DNA from 4 places in the Romboutsia lituseburensis genome. Region 2 is predicted to be linked to each of the others. Evidence: riboswitches for the same ligand, from Rfam matches in the RefSeq annotation. Region 2 holds a riboswitch; each other region holds the start of a gene.
What was found. A riboswitch is a leader RNA that binds a small molecule or an ion and turns the genes downstream of it on or off. The one in region 2 is predicted to bind thiamine pyrophosphate.

Region 1 (4,786 bases), 1.0 Mb from region 2:
GATGCTGTAGTAATAGCAGCTTTTCATGAATCAGAAAATAAATTAGTTTTGATAAAGCAATTTAGAGTGCCTATAAATAACTATATATATGAACTTCCAGCTGGACTTGTGGATAATGATGAATCAATGGAAAGTACAGTAGCTAGAGAGCTTAAGGAAGAAACAGGATTAGATCTTTTGAAAATAAATTATGTAAAAAGTAGACAAAAAGTTTATTTATCACCTGGAATGACAGATGAATCAGTAGCATTTGTGTACTGTACATGTGAAGGAGAACTGAGTAATGAGTTTTTAGAAGATGATGAAGATATAGAATCAATGCTTATCTCTAAGGAAGAAGCAAAAGAAATTTTAAAAAGTGATGAAATTATAGATATAAAATCATATTTGATGCTTCAAATGTTTGCTAGCATGGGAGATACATTATTTAATTAATATAAAAATACCTGAAATATATTTCAGGTATTTTTTATTATATATAAAAACATTTCTTTTTGAAAAAAATATATATTTAACAAAATGTACTTTTTTCAATATGTTTAGCTTATAAATAGGATATAAAAATTAAAAAATATTATATAAATAAAATTATATAGTTGCATTATCAAAATGATAATAATATAATAAACTTATCATTATCATTTTGATAATAAAATTTGGAGGTAGTTATATGGTGAATGAGAGTATATTAGAAATGATAGGTAATACACCTATGCTTAAATTAAATAAATTAGAAAGTTCAAGTATATATATAAAATTAGAAAAATATAATCCTGGAGGTAGTATAAAGGATAGAGCTGTATATTTTATGATAGATGGATTGGAAAAAAGAGGGGTTTTGAAAAAAGGTGATGTACTAGTTGAAGCAACAAGTGGCAATACCGGGATAGCACTAGCAATGATAGGTAAGTTAAAAGGTTATGAAGTGATAATAGTTATGCCAGAGACTATGAGTATAGAAAGAAGAGAGTTGATGAAAGCTTATGGGGCAAAACTTGTACTTACAGAAGGAAAACGTGGAATGAGCGGATCCATTAAAAAAGCACAAGAACTTTTAAATGAAAATAAACATTATAAAAGTTTAAATCAATTTGAAAATGAAGATAACCCATATGGTCATTATAAAACGACTGGAGTTGAAATATTAAATCAAGTAAAAGACTTGGATGTGTTTGTATGTGGTGTTGGTACTGGAGGAACATTAACTGGAGTTGCAAGATATTTAAAAGAAAAAAATCCAAATGTAATTATAGTAGCTATAGAACCTGAAAATTCGCCAGTTATATCAAAAGGTATCAGTGGATCTCATAAAATTCAGGGTATTGGAGCTGGATTTATACCTAAAAATTACGATGAATCACTAGTTGACATGGTTTTAACTATAAAAGATGATGAAGCATTTGAAGGTGTCAGAATGCTTTCTGAGAAAGAAGGTATATTAGTCGGATTATCTTCGGGTGCAAATGTTATAGGTGCTTTGAAAGTATCTAAAATATATTCTGATAAAAAAATAGTTACAATTGCTCCTGATGGAATTGAAAAATATATATCTATGGAAATATTTAAATAGAGGTGATACAAGTGTTAAAAAAAATAAATAAAGACATAGAGTATATTATGGAAAATGACCCTGCAGCAAGAAGTAAAATAGAGGTTTTTTTACTTTATCCATCTATACATGCTAGGTTAGTTCATATATTTACTCATTTTTTATATAAGCATAAATTATTTTTTGCAGCCAGATTATTATCTCAAATAGCTAGATTTTTAACAGGGATAGAAATTCACCCAGGAGCTACATTAGGAGATAGTATTTTAATTGATCATGGAATGGGAGTTGTAATAGGAGAAACTGCAGAAGTTGGAAATAGAGTAACTATATATCATGGAACTACATTAGGTGGAACAGGTAAAGATACAGGAAAAAGGCACCCAACGGTTGGAGATGATGTTATAATTGGTGCAGGTGCAAAAGTATTAGGACCTATAAATATAGGCTCTAACTCTAAGATAGGAGCAAATGCAGTGGTTTTAAAAGATGTGCCTGACGGAGCAACAGTGGTTGGTGTAGCTGCTAATATAGTTAGAATGAGAGGTCAAAAAAACGAAAGAGATTTGATTAAAGAAACTAAATAAATTCATTGAATAAAAGTGCATATTATAGTATCATTTTTTATTATAAAAAAATAAATGAGGTACAATATGCATTTTACATATATAATTAGGTGTATGGATAATTCTCTTTATACCGGATATACAACCGATATAAAAAGAAGGATGAAAGAACATGAAAGAGGAATAAATTCAAAATATACTAGGGTTAGAGGCTATAGAAATTTAGAAATATTTTTTATAAGTGACAGTAGAAGTAAAGCTATGAAATTAGAAAGTTATATAAAGAGATGCTCTCGAATTAAAAAGCTGTGGATTATAGAAAATGGAAATGAATTTATACAAGAACTTGAAAATAAATTATATTATAGCCTAGGAAAAATCGAAGAATTAAAATAATAAACAGAAAATTAAAAAATAATAATTAATTGACAATTATAGTAAAAATACTATAATTAAATTGTAAATAAATAATAAATATAGCTAGGGGAGCCTTTAGGCTGAGAAGTATAAACTGACCCTTATACCTGATCTGGGTAATGCCAGCGTAGGAAAGCTTGTACATAACTCTAAATATTACAATATTTAAACAAGTGTATTAAAGCTATACCTAATCTAGGTATAGCTTTTTATTTTATAAAATAATACTATAAATTTTTACTAAAGATAAGGGGGATAAATATGAAAAATTATAAAATACCTACATTAACAATAGCAGGTTCCGATTCAAGTGGGGGCGCAGGTATTCAAGCTGATTTAAAAACATTTAGTGCAATAGGAACATATGGAATGAGTGTGATAACTGCTGTAACAGCACAGAATACACAAGGTGTATTTGATGTAGAAGAATTAAGCCAAAATATTATAAAAAAACAAATAGAGGTAGTATTTGAAGATATAAAACCTAAGTCGACAAAAATTGGGATGGTATCCAGTCCTGAAATCATACTTGAGATAGCTAATACTTTAAAAAAGTATAATGTAGAAAATTTAGTAGTAGATCCAGTCATGATATCTAAGAGTGGGTATAGTTTATTAAGACCAGAAGCTAAGGCTAATTTAATAAAATATTTAATACCAATGGCATATATAGTAACACCGAATATTCCAGAAGCTGAAGAAATAACAGGAATTAAAATAAAAACAGTAGAAGATATGAAGGTAGTAGGAAATGAAATACTAAGTATGGGTCCTAAATATGTATTGATGAAAGGCGGACATTTAGAAGGAGATGCAATAGACTTGCTAATTGGAAAAGAAACATTTGAAATATTTAAAAGCAAAAGATTAAATAGAAAAAATACTCATGGAACTGGATGTACAATATCGTCAGCTATAGCATCACACTTAGCGTTAGGATATGATATTAAAGAGGCTGTAAAGTTAAGCAAAGAATATATAACAAATGCTATTGAAAATAGCTTTGATATAGGTCATGGCGTTGGGCCAGTACATCATTTTTATAAATTAGACCTAAAAAATGACAAAAAGGAGGAAAAACAGTTAGTACTAGCTGAATAAATAATTATGAAAAATGCTATAAGAAACAAATTAAAGTTATATTTAGTAACAGATAATGATATTTTAGAGGATAGAGACTTTTATAGATGCATAGAAGATGCAATAAGAGGCGGAGTTACTATGGTTCAGCTAAGAGAAAAAGATACATCAGGTAAAGAATTTTTAGAAAAAGCATTTAAACTTAGAGAAATAACACGAAAATATAATATTCCATTTATCATAAATGATAGAGTTGATATTGCTATGATTTGTGATGCTGATGGTGTGCATGTTGGGCAAAGTGATATAGATGCTAAATTTATAAGAAATATTATAGGGAAGAATAAAATATTAGGTGTTTCTGCTAGAAATTTAAATGAAGCAAAAAAAGCAAAACAGGATGGAGCTGATTATATTGGTGTTGGAGCTATGTACTCTACATCAACTAAATTAGATGCAAAATCAGTTTCTTATAAGACTGTAGGAGAAATAAAAAAAATAGTAGATATACCAATTGTTTTAATAGGTGGAATCAATCTAAATAATTTAGAAAATCTAAAAAAACTTGATTGTGATGGATATGCTGTTGTATCATCAATTCTTAAAGAAAGAGACATTTATGTTACCAGTAAAAATTGGGTAGAAGCAGTAAAATAAAAAGAGAGACTTTTTAAAGTCTCTCTTTTTATTTTACTTTTTATAAGGAACTTTTTTAGGTGGTATATATTTTTCTTTTGCCTTAGGTTCAGGAATAATAGGACAATCACAAATACCTTGAGGACCCATATCGCCCTTATCACCTTTAGGGCCAGCAGGGCCTTGAGGACCTACATCCCCTTTATCTCCTTTTTCACCTTTAGAGCTTGCTGCTCCAGCAGGACCTTGAGGACCCATAGGGCCTATATCTCCCTTATCACCTTTAGAGCCAGCAGGACCTTGAGGACCTATAGGGCCTATATCTCCCTTATCACCTTTAGAGCCAGTAGGACCTACATCTCCTTTATCTCCTTTAGGACCGGCAGGACCAGGTATACCAGCAGTATTACAATTTCCTACATTGCATAAAGGATTTATATAAGTTTCTTTACCTAAATCAATATACTGAATAGTATTTAATTTGATATAAATAGGACCTTTTCCAGAAGAAGTTTTCCCCATAACAGCGCAATGATTA
Region 2 (4,786 bases):
GAAGCTAAAACTATTCATAGGCTTCTTGAAATGGGATTTGCAACAGATAGTGACCAATTAGAATTTATGAAAAATGAAGAGGAACCTATAAAGGCAGATGTAATAATTATAGATGAGGTTTCCATGGTAGATATATTACTTATGTATAGCTTGCTAAGAGCAATAAAGCCAGGAACTCGAGTTATATTAGTTGGAGATAGTGACCAGCTACCGTCGGTAGGAGCAGGAAATGTACTTAGTGATATGATAGAATCATGCGTAATAAATGTTGTTAGATTAAATGAAATATTTAGACAAGCTCAAGAAAGTATGATAGTAGTGAATGCGCATAAAATAAATAATGGAGAGCCATTATCTTTAAACGCAAAAGATAAAGATTTTTTCTTCATAAAAAGAAATACAAATGAAGAAATTTTAAAAGAAATTATAAGTGTAGTTAGTGAAAGGCTACCTAACTTTTATAAATTAGATAAGTTAAAGGATATACAAGTATTAGCATCGATGAGGAAAGGGGATTTAGGTGTTACTAACCTTAATATAGAACTTCAAAAACACCTTAATAAACCTGAAAAATATAAGGTTGAAGAGAATTTCCAGAAAAGACTTTTTAGGGTAGGGGATAAAGTAATGCAAATTAAAAATAACTACACTAAAAAATGGGAAAATGAAGATAGAAGTGAAACTGGGGAAGGTATATATAATGGAGATATTGGATATGTGTACCATATAGATAAAGAAAAAAGAATTGTATATGTAATATTTGATCAAGTAAAAATAGTAGAGTACAAATATGATGAACTAGATGAACTGGATCATAGCTTCTGTACAACAATTCATAAAAGTCAAGGTAGTGAATTTCCAGTAGTAGTAATACCTATGACATGGGCTCCTCCTATGCTATTAAGTAGAAATTTATTATATACTGCTGTTACAAGAGCAAAAAAACTTGTAGTAATAGTGGGAGATGTTAAATACTTGGAGTATATGATAAAAAACAATAGAACTAATGATAGATATTCGAATTTATCATATAAACTCAATAAATTTAAAGAAGAAGGGGTGTTAGTTAAGTAAGAATGAATAGTCATTTGAAAAAATTAAATGACATAAATGAATGTATGACTGATATATTTCTCGACCTTATATACCCAAATAATATAAGTTGCATAATTTGCAACAAACCAATAAATAAGAATAACACATACTCCATGTGTAAGGATTGCTTTGATGAACTTCATTTTATACTAGATGGATGTATTAAGTGTGGAAAGCCAATAATTAATTGCTCTTTAGAAGAACATGATATAGATGAATGTAGCTACTGTAGTGGTAAAGAATTTCATTTTGATAAAGCTATATCATGTATAGAATATAATGATTTTAGCAAAAAAATGATTTTTGGATTTAAATATAGCAATAAAACCTATATGAGTAGATACATAGCATCAATAATGAAGGAAAAAATAATATTAGAGGAAATAAACTTTGACTATATACTATTTGTGCCTTTACATAAATCAAGATTGAAAAAAAGGGGATTTAATCAAGCGTATAAGATAGCCAAGTATTTAAGTAAAGAATTTAATATACCAGTACTTGATTGTATAGTAAGGAAAGGGAACACTAAAAGACTTTATAAATTAAGAAAAAAAGAAAGAAAAGATGAGTTAAGAGATGCATTTATATTAAAGAAGAACAAGATTTATCTAGAAGAACAAAATATAATACTTGTAGATGATATATTTACAACAGGTGCAACTGTAAATGAGATCTCAAGGATACTAAAATTAGAAGGTGTAAATTTAATAACAGTATCAACTTTTTTAACAGGAGTTAACACGTTTAGTTGTTAGGAATAAATTCCTATTGACATATATCTCATAAAATATTAAAATAGAAAAAGTGATATTTAGGTCTGTGGTTGCAAGTCCAAGCCAGTCGCAGGCAAAGGGATCCACGTAAGTTAACACTAAAAATTGGGTTAATGATCATGGTGCGGCTTAGAAGTAAGACCTACCGGTATAAAATCGAGAGAGTTAGTAGTGCGGCGAACCCAAGCGAACCCTCCAGTAGGCGAGTGTGGGGTCAAAAACCAGGTCAGCTAAATATCCTAAAGTACCTTTATAGGTGCTTTTTTTTATGTTTAAAATATTATTTTATTGCGATATAGAGCAAACAAGTATAGAATGTAATTGTAAAATAAAATATTAGCTAGGGGTGCCAAAAGGCTGAGAGATGAAAGTCAACCCTTGTACCTGATCTGGATAATACCAGCGTAGGAAAGCCTGTTTATATACTGTTTATTTTTTATAAGAAAAACTAAGCTATGTTCCTATTTGGGGATATAGCTTTTTTAGTATATGAAAGCCTTTAATCAAGGGTATAGCTAAAGAATTAGGGGGATTAAAGATGAATTATACAACACAAATGGATGCTGCTAAAAAAGGAATAGTAACTAATGAAATGATAGTTGTAGCTAAGAAGGAGAATAAATCAATTGAAGAATTAATTGATCTAGTTAAAAGTGGAAAAGTAGTAATTCCGGCTAATAAAAATCATAAAACATTGAGTGCAGAAGGTGTAGGACAGGGTCTTAAAACTAAAATAAATGTAAATTTAGGCATATCTAAGGATTGTTATAGTTGCGAAAAAGAATTAGAAAAAGTTAGGGTTGCTATAGATATGAAAGCTGAATCAATAATGGACTTATCTAACTATGGAAAAACAGAAGGTTTAAGAAAAAATATAATTAATATGTCAACAGCAATGATAGGAACAGTACCAATGTATGATGCTATAGGATTTTATGATAAAGAACTAAAAGATATAACAGTTGATGAATTCTTTAAAGTAGTTGAAAAACATGGAGAAGATGGCGTAGATTTTATAACTGTTCATGCAGGCCTTAATAAAGAGGCGATAGAAACCTTAAAAAGAAATAATAGATTAACTCATATTGTTTCAAGAGGTGGATCACTTTTATATGCTTGGATGGAGTTTAATAATGCTGAAAATCCTTTCTATGAATATTATGATAGACTTTTAGATATATGTGAAAAATATGATATAACTATATCTTTAGGAGATGCTTTAAGACCGGGATCTATAAATGATTCTACAGATGCAAGTCAAATAAAAGAACTTATAACCTTAGGAGAGCTTACGAAAAGAGCATGGGATAGAAACGTGCAAGTTATAATAGAAGGGCCAGGACATATGGCAATAAATGAAATTGAATCTAATATTGTACTTCAAAAGAAACTTTGTCATCAAGCTCCATTTTATGTATTAGGTCCAATAGTAACAGATGTAGCTCCAGGATATGACCATATAACATCAGCTATAGGGGGTGCAATAGCAGCATCGCATGGAGCAGATTTTTTATGTTATGTAACTCCAGCAGAGCACTTGAGATTACCTGATTTAGATGATATGAAAGAAGGAATAGTTGCAGCCAAAATAGCAGCGCATGCAGCTGATATAGCTAAAGGAATATCAAAAGCTAGAGAATGGGATTACAAGATGAGCAAAGCTAGAGCAGATATAAATTTTGAAGACATGATAAATTTATCATTAGAACCAGAAAAACCAAAATTATATAGAGAAAGTTCTGTTCCAACTGAAAAAGAAAGCTGTACTATGTGTGGAAAGATGTGCTCAATGAGAACTATGAAAAAAATAATGAATGGAGAAAATCCTCAATTATAATATAGAATTTTTTAAAAAAATGTATAAATTTATAAAAAAAAAATTTTATGTTTAAAATTGTATAAATCATTAAAAAACGACACTAATTCACAAATAAATAACAACTATTGTAGACATTTGTGGATAGTCGATATTATAAAAATAGCTTGAAATGCACAATAAGTAGAGTTATTAACAAAATTATCCACATTATCCACAGTTATAGTGTTAATATTAATCCACATATATAATTTGTAGATTATCCCAAAATTAATCTTATTTTATTTGAATATATTAATTTAGAAAAGTTAACAATAAAAATAAAGGATTATATAAGTCAGAGTAGAATACTTTATTAAAGTATAACTAATTATACTGCTATAACTGAAGGGAGATGTTCTTATGAATATAATAATATCTGGAAAACAAATGGAACTAACAGATGGAATTAAAGGTGCGATAGAAGAGAAAATCGGAAGATTAGACTACTACCTTCATCCAGAAACAGAAGTGAAAGTGACAGTTAGTGCTAAAAAATCAAGACAAAAAGTAGAAGTAACAATAATCCCTATAAGTGGACCAATAGTTAGAGCTGAAGATATAGAAGAAAACTTATATGCAGCTATAGACATAGTTTATGATAAATTAAATAAGCAATTAAGAAGATATAAAAATAGATTGCAAGATAGACATCAAGATAGTGAGAGTATAAGATTCCAAGGTGTAGAATTAAATGAGGACATTGACTTTGAAGACGATGATGAAGATAATTTAGATATAGTAATAGAAAGACATAAAAAGTTTGATATGAAACCTATGAGTGCCGAAGAAGCGGTGTTACAGATGGAATTAATAGAGCATGATTTCTATATGTTTAGAAATATAGATACAGATGAAGTATCTATAGTATATAAACGTAGAAATGGTGGATATGGGATAATAGAACATGAATAAGATAATTTAAATTAATTAAAAAGCTATCGATAAATTTAATTATCGATAGCTTTTTTAATTAGTTTACCTTACATAGAGTAGTTACATTTTAAGCGTTAGAATATAAAGGCAAATATTCAATATTAAATATAGAATTTTTATGGTA
Region 3 (4,786 bases), 940 kb from region 2:
GGACTTGCACTAACTAATTCTATAAGAGATATAATAGAAGGTCAACTAATATCCGGTCTTACTAAAGCTGCAGAGGCATTTTTAGTGGCAGTATCTATTGCTGTTGGTACAGGAGCAGTAATACATTTATATTTAACAATGGGGGGGATTTAATATGATACTAGAAGCAATAGCATCAGCACTATCTGCAATAAGCTTTGGTATTATTTTTAATATAAAAGGAAGACGACTTTTAGCAGCTGGATTTGGAGGAGGATTAAGTTGGTTTGCTTATAAACTTTGTTTAGCCAATGAAGTTTCTCAGGTATCTTCATTTTTTATAGCTGCAATATGTTTTAGTATATATTGTGAAATTTGTGCTAGAGTGTATAAAACTCCAGCAACAACATTATCTGTATGCTGTTTAATACCTTTAGTTCCAGGTTATGGTGTATATAATACAATGTATGAATTTATAAAAGGAGATTATATAAAAGCTATAGATTATGGTATAAATACATTATCCTTAGCGGGTGCTTTAGCACTAGGCGTTATTTTTGTATCTACTTTATTTAGAAATTTTAATTTGCACAAGACACTAGATAATTTGTTAAAGTCTCCAAAAAGGATAAAAAACACAAAACAAACGTTAGAAGAAAGTTTTGAGTAAATTTAAAATCCCCATTATTAAAAATAATGGGGATTTGCTTAATTTTTAAATTAAGCTCTTAATATATATTTCAAACTTAAACTGTGTAGTAATTTTGCAGTGGTTTTATACAAAATCTTTTTAATTATATAATTTAAGTGATATAAAGTCAACTCAAATTGTATAATTAAAAATTTAACGATAAAAAAGATAAAATATTATATTACATTGTTGAGATGGTAAAAACACTATGCTATACTCAAAGTGTAAAAGTTAATAGAATATAAGCTAGGGGAGCTAGAATTGGCTAGCTGAGAGAAAAGCCTCAACTTAATACCCTACTAAACCTGATCAAGGTAATGCTTGCGAAGGGAAGCTTTTAAGTATACTAAAATTTTTGAGTATACATTTTTTATATTATGTAAATTAAGTGCTTTCCTAGAAATAGGATAAGCACTTTTTTATTGAAACAATAATACAATTTTTATTTAGAAGGGGGTAATATGAAAGTAAATGGGAAAAATCTATCACTTGGAGATAATAAAAATATTTTAAGTCTTTTAGAGTATTTCAATTTAAATGAAGAACAAGTGGTAGTTGAGGTGAATTTTGAAATAATAGAGTCTGAGAAATATAAAAATTATATTTTAACAGAGGAAGATATTATAGAAGTAATAAGCTTTGTAGGGGGGGGTTAAAATTAAAATTTTTTTAAATGAAATTCATACAGAAATAGATGAGAAATTAACTTTATATGAAGTTAGGGATAAGTACAAAAAAGAAAGCGACATTGTAATATTAAATGGCTACCCTGTTGAAAAAAATTATAAGTTACAAGAAAGTGATAAAGTTAGTTTAATTAAAAGGGGTGAAAATTTAAATTTAGATAAAATAGAAAAACTTTTAGCTGCAAGGCATACTCCCAATATACATGAGAAGCTAAAAAAAGGAAGTGTTGCTATATTAGGATTAGGCGGATTAGGATCAAACATAGCAATTTCTTTAGCGAGGATTGGAGTAGGGGAGCTAATTATAGCCGATTATGATATTGTTGAGCCATCTAATTTAAATAGGCAACAGTATTTTATAGATGATATAGGCAGTTATAAAACAAGTGCCATTAAAAATAATTTAAATAATATAAATCCTTTTATAAATATAAAAAAAATTAATGAAAAAATTACTAAAGAAAATATGAATTTATTTAAAGATGCAGACATTATTGTAGAAGCTTTTGATAATCCAAAATCAAAAGCTGAAATAAGTAATTATATATTAACAAATATGAAAGAAAAATTTTTAATTGCATCATCTGGAATGGCAGGATATTATGATTCAAATATGATACAAACAAAAAAACTTAGAGAAAATTTTTACATATGTGGAGACTTAGTAAGTGAAGCAAAAATTGGAGATGGTCTAATGGCACCTAGAGTCGCTATATGTGCAAATCATATGGCAAACTTAGTGATTAAAATATTAGTTGATAAATATTAATTATAGCAAATTTAGGGGGATAATATGGATAGATTAGTTTTAGGAGATCATAAATTTAATAGTAGACTTCTTATAGGAACAGGAAAATATGGATCAAATGAAATATTACCTAAGGTAATAAATGAGAGTAATAGTGAAATAATAACAATGGCTCTTAGAAGAGTTGATCTAGATAATAAAGAAGAAAATATATTAACACATATACCAAAAGAGATGACAATACTACCGAATACATCAGGAGCAACAAATCATCAAGAAGCTGTTAGGATTGCAAGAATTGCACGTAAAATGGGATGTGGAAATTTTGTAAAGATAGAAATTATTTCAGATACAAAATATTTATTACCAGATAATGATGAGACAATCAAAGCAACTGAAATTCTGGCTAAAGAAGGTTTTGTAGTCCTTCCGTATATGAGCCCAGATCTTTATGCTGGAAAAAGGCTTATAGATGCTGGAGCAGCAGCTGTAATGCCTTTAGGATCTCCTATAGGATCAAATAGAGGGATTAGGATGAAAGAAATGATAAAGATTATGATTGAAGAATTAGATATACCTATAATTGTAGATGCAGGTATTGGAAAGCCATCTCAAGCAATGGAAGCAATGGAGCTGGGAGCTGCAGCAGTATTAGTAAATACCGCAATTGCATCAAGCAATGATCCAGTAAAAATGGCAAAAGCATTTAGATTAGCAGTAGAAGGTGGAAGAGAAGCATATCTTGCTAAGTGTGGAATAGTATCTGATTATGCAAATGCATCATCACCTCTAACTGGTTTTTTATCACAGTTAAGCACAGTAAAGTAAATATAAACTTTTAGGGGAGTGGGGATCATGAGTTTTTATGATGTTTTAAATTCGTATAAAGATTTTGATATATATGGATATATGGATAATGTAACCGATGAAAATATATTGAATTCGTTGCAAAAAGATTATTTAGATGAATATGATTTGCTTAATTTACTTTCGAAAAAGGCAGTAAAGTATTTAGAATTAATGGCACAAAAATCTAATAAAATAACTAATCAATATTTTGGAAAAACAATATGTTTATACACGCCGATGTATATAGCAAATTATTGTATTAATAAATGTGTATATTGCGGATACAACTTAGACAGTGGTATAAAAAGAAAGAAATTAACAATAGAAGAAATAAAAAATGAGGGTGCGTTTATATCAAAGGAAGGTTTTAAACATCTATTAATACTTACAGGAGAAAGCAATATACATTCAGACGTAAAATATATAGGAGAAGCAGTGGAAACACTAAAATCTAAATTTTCATCTATAGGTATAGAAGTGTATCCTATGGATGAAAAAGAATATGAATATCTTGTATATAAAGGTGTTGATTCTCTAACTGTATATCAAGAAGTTTATGATGAAGATATATACAAAGAAGTACATATAAAAGGTCCAAAATCAAATTATAAATATAGATTAGATGCTCCTGAGAGAGGTGCAAAGGCAGGTATGAGAAGTTTATCTATTGGAGCGCTATTAGGTCTTAATGATTTTAGAAAAGAAACATTTTTTACTTTATTGCATGGGAAATACTTAAGAAATAAATATCCGCATATAGAAATATCATATTCAGTACCAAGAATTAGACCATTTAAAGGATGTTATGATGGTATAAAAGATGTAAATGATGTAGAATTAGTACAAGCTATTTTATGTATGAGACTATTTGATAATCATGGGGGGATAAATTTATCAACAAGAGAATCCTTAGATCTTAGAAAAAACTTAATTCCTTTAGGAATAACTAAGCTAAGTGCTGGAGTATCAACGGATGTAGGTGGTCATTCTCAAGGCAGTAAAGATACATCACAGTTTAAAATAAGCGATGAAAGTAATGTAGGACAAGTTAAAGATATGTTACATTCTATAGGTTATCAGCATATATTTAAAGATTGGGAGCGATTTTAGTGTACCTTATAACTAATAGAAGCTTATGTGATGAAGATAAGTACTTTGAATCAATAAAAAATTCAGTTTATAATGGAATTGAAAATATAATAATAAGAGAAAAAGATTTAAATAATGAACAGCTTAAAAATATATATTATAAAATAAAATATAGTCTTAAAAATATAAATAAAAAATATAATTTGATTATAAATTCAAATGTTGATGTATTTGAAGAAGTAGATGCAGATGGTATTCATTTACCATTTATTCTATTTAAAAAAAATCTGCAAAATAACTATGTATTTAAAGATAATAAAATATTGGGAATATCAACTCATAGTATAGAAGAAATAGAGTATTTAGAAGAGTTAAAAAAAGTAAATAATTTAAAAATTGATTATATAACTATATCTCATATATATGAAACTGATTGTAAAAAAGGTATGAATCCTAAGGGAATAGATATATTAATAAGTGCTAAAAAAATAAGCAGTTCAAATATTGTAGCATTAGGAGGGATAACACCTAAAAATTCATTGAATACATTGAAATATTGTGATGATATAGCTATAATGTCACAGATTATGAAGTCTGATAATGTAGTAGAAACTATAAAAGAATATTTTAAATTTCAAGAAAAAGACGTTTTATAAACGTCTTTTATTTTTTTAGCTTAATAAAATTATGATACTTTAGAACCTGTGGATAATTACTGTAAATAAGTAATGTCAGATATTGTAG
Region 4 (4,786 bases), 1.2 Mb from region 2:
AGGATTAAGCAATCCTAGTACTGATAAAATAATTGCAATAATATTAATTAGCATCGCTATAGTAATATTAAACTTAATTGTTTTTAATGTAGAGTTAGAAAGTCGTTTGATATATTCTATTTTACTAATATCATCTCCCATTATAGCAATATCAGCGGCTTCAATAGCAATATCACTTCCCATAGTTCCCATTGCGATTCCAACTGTAGCCGTTTTTAAGGCAGGCGCATCATTGACACCATCCCCAACCATGCATATTAGCTGTCCTTTGTTTTGTATATTAATTATAGCTGATACTTTATCTTCTGGAAGTAATGATGATTTTATTTCTTTTATTCCAACTTTATTACCTATATACTCAGCAGATTTTTTATTATCTCCAGTTAGTAGTACAGTTTGTGAAATTCCACTTTGTGAAAGTTTATTTATCATAGTATTTGCATTTTCTTTTATCGTATCTGAAAGAGCAATAATTCCTATAATACAATTTTGTTTTGCTGTAATAATAATAGCTTTTCCTTGTTCTCTTAATGATAATATTAAACTATTAATATCCTCAGGAATATTAATACCTTCCTCAATCATCAACTTTTCATTACCGCATAATATTTTATTATTTTGTACTTTAGAAACTACGCCTTTTCCAACAATCATAGAAAACTCTTCTGGTTCGCAAATATCAATTTTATTTGTTTTTGTAAAAGATACTATTGCTTTTCCTATAGGGTGCTCTGAACGGGTTTCAGCTGAACCTACACTTTTTAATAACTCATTTTCTGAGATATTAATAGGGATAATATCTGAAACAACTAAATTTCCATGAGTTAATGTACCTGTTTTATCAAAAGCGACCACATTAATTTGTCCCATACTTTCAAGTGCTTCACCAGATTTTATTAAAACTCCAAATTTCGTTGCTTGACCAATTGCAGCTACAATAGATGTTGGTGTAGAAAGAGCTAAGGCACATGGACAAAATACTACAAGTACTGTAACTGCACGTGTAATATCTTTTGTTATAAAATATGTAATAATAGCAATAGCACAAGCTGTTGGTACAAACCAAGCCGACCATTTATCTACAACTCTTTGCATCGGTGCTTTATTATCCTCTGCTTGTTTTACTAGTGATATCATTTTTTGCAATGATGAATCAGAAAAAGACTTTGTAACCTTAATATCTATTGAACCGAAACAATTAATTGTTCCTGTATATACCTTGTCACCCTTAATTTTATCAACAGGCAATGATTCTCCAGTCATAACAGATTGATCGATAGATGTTTGACCAAATTCAATTATTCCATCGGCAGGGATATTCTCTCCTGGTAAAACTCTAAGAATATCATCAATTTGAATATTTTCTGGGTCTATAAATTCTTCTTTTAAAGTTCCATCTGAGTGGTAAATAATTTTTCTACCTTTAGCAGGAACCAGCTTTAAAAGTTGTGTAATTCCTTTTTTAGTACGGTCAACTGTTTTATCTTCAAGCCATCCACCTATAGCCATAATAAATGCAACTTCACCTGCTGCAAAGACCTCTCCTATAAAAATACATGCTATCATAGCAATAGTAATAAGTAGTGCAGAGCTAATATAAAAACTTTTAACAACTCTTTCAATCGCTATCCAAGCAAGTGGAAATCCAGATATTAATATAGATATCCATGCTGGATCAATTAAAAATTAAAATTCCCAAGTAATTCCATGTGTTCTAATAAACTAATTCCTAAAAATATTCCAGATACAATAATCATTGGAAAGGAATTAAGAAAATCATTGATTTTTTTCATATTTCACCTCATTTTAAATTATTAATAAAAAAAATATACATATACCCCTATAGGTATGTATTAGAAGTGAATTATCTTAAAGTCAATAAAAAAGTCGCTTGGCTCCTGTCGCTAACGACTTCGTCCTTTGCTCAAAATGTTTTTTATACTCAAAACCAATTTATTAATATAACTTACTTTCATGAATTATCCACAGAAAATGAAGTATCATAATATCCTTAGGCATAAAAAAAGTAGTTTATATAAACTACTTTTTTTATCCCATTCTTGAAAAATGTTCAATGGCTTTTGCAAAGTCTTTAATTGTTTTTTCAGTATCTCCATGTTCAATACCATCTTTTACACAATGGTTTATATGACCTTCTAATACTAACTGTCCAACTTTATGCACTGCTTTTTTTACTGCATTGATTTGAATTAAAACATCTTCACAAGGTATATCTTTATCAACCATTTTATCTATGGCATTTAATTGTCCCATTATCTTTTTTATCCTTTTATGTAAATTATCTGAATCCATACATTGACGCATAGTCTATCCTCCACCTTTAAATTCTATCTATTATGTAGAAGAATATCATTGGTATTTAGTAATGTCAATAAAATATATACAACAGTTAAATTTTTAGATATATTTCTTACAATAAGAATAAATAGCTATTGATTGTTTATTTTTTGCTGTAAATTGGAAAAATTAGTTGACACATAAAAATAAAGTACTATACTTAAAGTGTAAATAAAATTTAAAAATTGCTAGGGGAGCCATATGGCTGAGAGGATTACCGACCCTTATACCTGATCTGGATAATGCCAGCGTAGGGAAGCTTTATAAGACTTGACACAACAAATATTATTTTAGATAGTTATAAATCTAAACATTAATTTTGATATTTATTGTACATAAAGCTATACCTAATCAGGTATAGCTTTTTTTACGTTTAAGAAAATTAAATGCTAAAACTTAAATTAGGGGGGCTTTAAGATGTTTAATTTAATTGAAAAGGTGAAAGACGTAAATCCATTAGTTTTACATTATACAAATAATGTAACTATAAATGATTGTGCTAATATAACGTTAGCATTAGGGGCAAGCCCTTTGATGAGTTTTTCATATGAGGAAGTAGAAGATATAGTAAAAGCAGCAAATTCAGTAGTTATAAACATAGGAACTATGAATTCAGAGTTATTAAACTTATATCTAATAGCAGGTAAAGTTGCTAATAAATATAAAAAGCCTGTTATATTAGATCCAGTAGGTGTATTTGCAACTGAAGCTAGAACAAATCTTACAAATAAACTTTTAAATGAAGTTAAGTTTGACGTAGTAAAAGGAAATGTGGCAGAAATTAAATTTATAGGTGGATTTGATGTAAAGGGAAAAGGTGTGGATTCATTTGATGATGAAACAGATTGTACAGAGATTATAAAAAAAGTAGCTAAGAAGTTAGAATGTGTAGTAGCAGCAACAGGAAAGACAGATATTATAACAGATGGAGATAAAGTTTATAAAATAAATAATGGAACTGAAAAACTTAAAGGAATAACTGGAACTGGTTGTATGAGTGCAAGTTTAATTGCAAGTTTCTTAGGGTGTGATGAAGACACATTAGAATGTGCCACTATGGGAGTTTTAACAATGTCTTTATGTGGTGAATTAGCTGATAGTCAAAATCCAGCTATAGGAAGCTTTAAAGTGAATTTAATGGATGAAGTATATAAATTAAATGTTGATAAATTAAATACATATGCAAAGATAGAAGAATTAGCATTAGCTTAATAAAACAAAAAGAATGGAGAGATAGATATGTTATTTACTGAGCGTTTATTTGAAGGAAGTAAAGATATTTGGGAAAGTTATTTAGAGCATCCTTTTTTAAAAGAAATAGGAGAAGGAACTTTAGATAAAGAGAAATTTAGAAAATACCTTATACAAGATTATTTATATTTAAAAGAATATACAAAAGTGTATTGTATGGGAGTTGTGAAAAGCAACACTATAAGAGAAATGAATATGTTTTATGAAGGTGCTGATGGGATCTTAAATGATGAAACAGCAAATCATATTTCATACTTAAAAGGTTTTGGAGAAAATATGGATGAAATAGAAAAATATGAGTATCACAAAAACAATGAAAGTTATACAAGCTATATGAAAAATGTATCATTAGCAGGTGGGGCTAAGGAAATAATATCTGTAATACTTCCTTGCACATGGAGTTATAACTATATAGGACTTAAATTAAAAGAAAACTATAAAGATTGTATAGAAGATAGTTTTTATAAAAGTTGGATAGAAACTTATAGTAGTGAAGGATATACTAAGTTTACAAATGATTGGATAGATTTTACTAATGAAATATGTAAAGACCTAAGTGAGGAAGAAGAAAGAAATCTTATAAGTATATTTAGAAAAGCTAGTATATATGAAATGGACTTTTGGCATATGGCATATGAAGGGAGTGAGCTAGCTTATGTTTAATAGTATATTACTTGTAGTTTGTGTAGTTCCATTAGTTTTATATGTTTTAAAAATAAGAAAGTATAAATTTAAAACAAAAGAAATGGTTGTAATAGCAATGTTTAGTGCAATGAGTTATATATTATCATTAATTCCATTTGTAAGATATCCTCAAGGTGGAGGAATTAACATGTTCTCAATGTTACCATTGTTATTGGTATCAGTTTTATATTCAAGAGAGGCAGGACTTACAGCCGGTCTTATAACAGGAACTATAAGCTTATTAATAGGCGGATACATAATGCACCCTGCTCAAGTTATCTTAGATTATGCTATTCCTGATATGGCACTAGGTCTTAGTGATATGTTTGGAAAAGATGATAAGAAAAAAATTATATTTGGTAGTTTAGTTGCAATATTATTAAATACAACGTCACACTTCTTATCTGGAGTATTTTTCTTTGGTCAATTTGCACCAGAAGGAATGAACCCCGTACTTTATTCATTCTTATACAACTTCTCAGGTCATGGAGTA

Region 1: it holds a riboswitch for thiamine pyrophosphate, as region 2 does, so the genes downstream of both, thiD (bifunctional hydroxymethylpyrimidine kinase/phosphomethylpyrimidine kinase) here and thiC (phosphomethylpyrimidine synthase ThiC) in region 2, are expected to answer to the same signal.
Region 3: it holds a riboswitch for thiamine pyrophosphate, as region 2 does, so the genes downstream of both, thiS (sulfur carrier protein ThiS) here and thiC (phosphomethylpyrimidine synthase ThiC) in region 2, are expected to answer to the same signal.
Region 4: it holds a riboswitch for thiamine pyrophosphate, as region 2 does, so the genes downstream of both, thiM (hydroxyethylthiazole kinase) here and thiC (phosphomethylpyrimidine synthase ThiC) in region 2, are expected to answer to the same signal.

What each region holds. Positions count from the first base shown of each region.
Region 1 is NZ_JANQBQ010000001.1:1,247,583-1,252,368, reverse strand. Features, by position in the region: gene NWE74_RS06105 (NUDIX hydrolase) at 1-435, shown strand, start outside; gene cysK (cysteine synthase A) at 671-1,570, shown strand; gene epsC (serine O-acetyltransferase EpsC) at 1,582-2,136, shown strand; gene NWE74_RS06090 (GIY-YIG nuclease family protein) at 2,203-2,511, shown strand; TPP riboswitch at 2,588-2,683, shown strand; gene thiD (bifunctional hydroxymethylpyrimidine kinase/phosphomethylpyrimidine kinase) at 2,794-3,633, shown strand; gene thiE (thiamine phosphate synthase) at 3,640-4,269, shown strand; gene NWE74_RS06075 (collagen-like protein) at 4,303-4,786, opposite strand, start outside.
Region 2 is NZ_JANQBQ010000001.1:2,248,934-2,253,719, reverse strand. Features, by position in the region: gene NWE74_RS10770 (ATP-dependent RecD-like DNA helicase) at 1-1,074, shown strand, start outside; gene NWE74_RS10765 (ComF family protein) at 1,077-1,853, shown strand; TPP riboswitch at 2,204-2,299, shown strand; gene thiC (phosphomethylpyrimidine synthase ThiC) at 2,410-3,708, shown strand; gene hpf (ribosome hibernation-promoting factor, HPF/YfiA family) at 4,090-4,641, shown strand.
Region 3 is NZ_JANQBQ010000001.1:1,313,871-1,318,656, reverse strand. Features, by position in the region: gene NWE74_RS06450 (threonine/serine ThrE exporter family protein) at 1-153, shown strand, start outside; gene NWE74_RS06445 (threonine/serine exporter family protein) at 155-649, shown strand; TPP riboswitch at 909-1,019, shown strand; gene thiS (sulfur carrier protein ThiS) at 1,132-1,326, shown strand; gene thiF (sulfur carrier protein ThiS adenylyltransferase ThiF) at 1,328-2,125, shown strand; gene NWE74_RS06430 (thiazole synthase) at 2,150-2,932, shown strand; gene thiH (2-iminoacetate synthase ThiH) at 2,960-4,063, shown strand; gene NWE74_RS06420 (thiamine phosphate synthase) at 4,063-4,698, shown strand.
Region 4 is NZ_JANQBQ010000001.1:3,425,140-3,429,925, forward strand. Features, by position in the region: gene NWE74_RS16490 (cation-translocating P-type ATPase) at 1-1,680, opposite strand, end outside; gene NWE74_RS16495 (metal-sensing transcriptional repressor) at 2,050-2,325, opposite strand; TPP riboswitch at 2,539-2,632, shown strand; gene thiM (hydroxyethylthiazole kinase) at 2,776-3,570, shown strand; gene tenA (thiaminase II) at 3,598-4,272, shown strand; gene thiT (energy-coupled thiamine transporter ThiT) at 4,265-4,786, shown strand, end outside.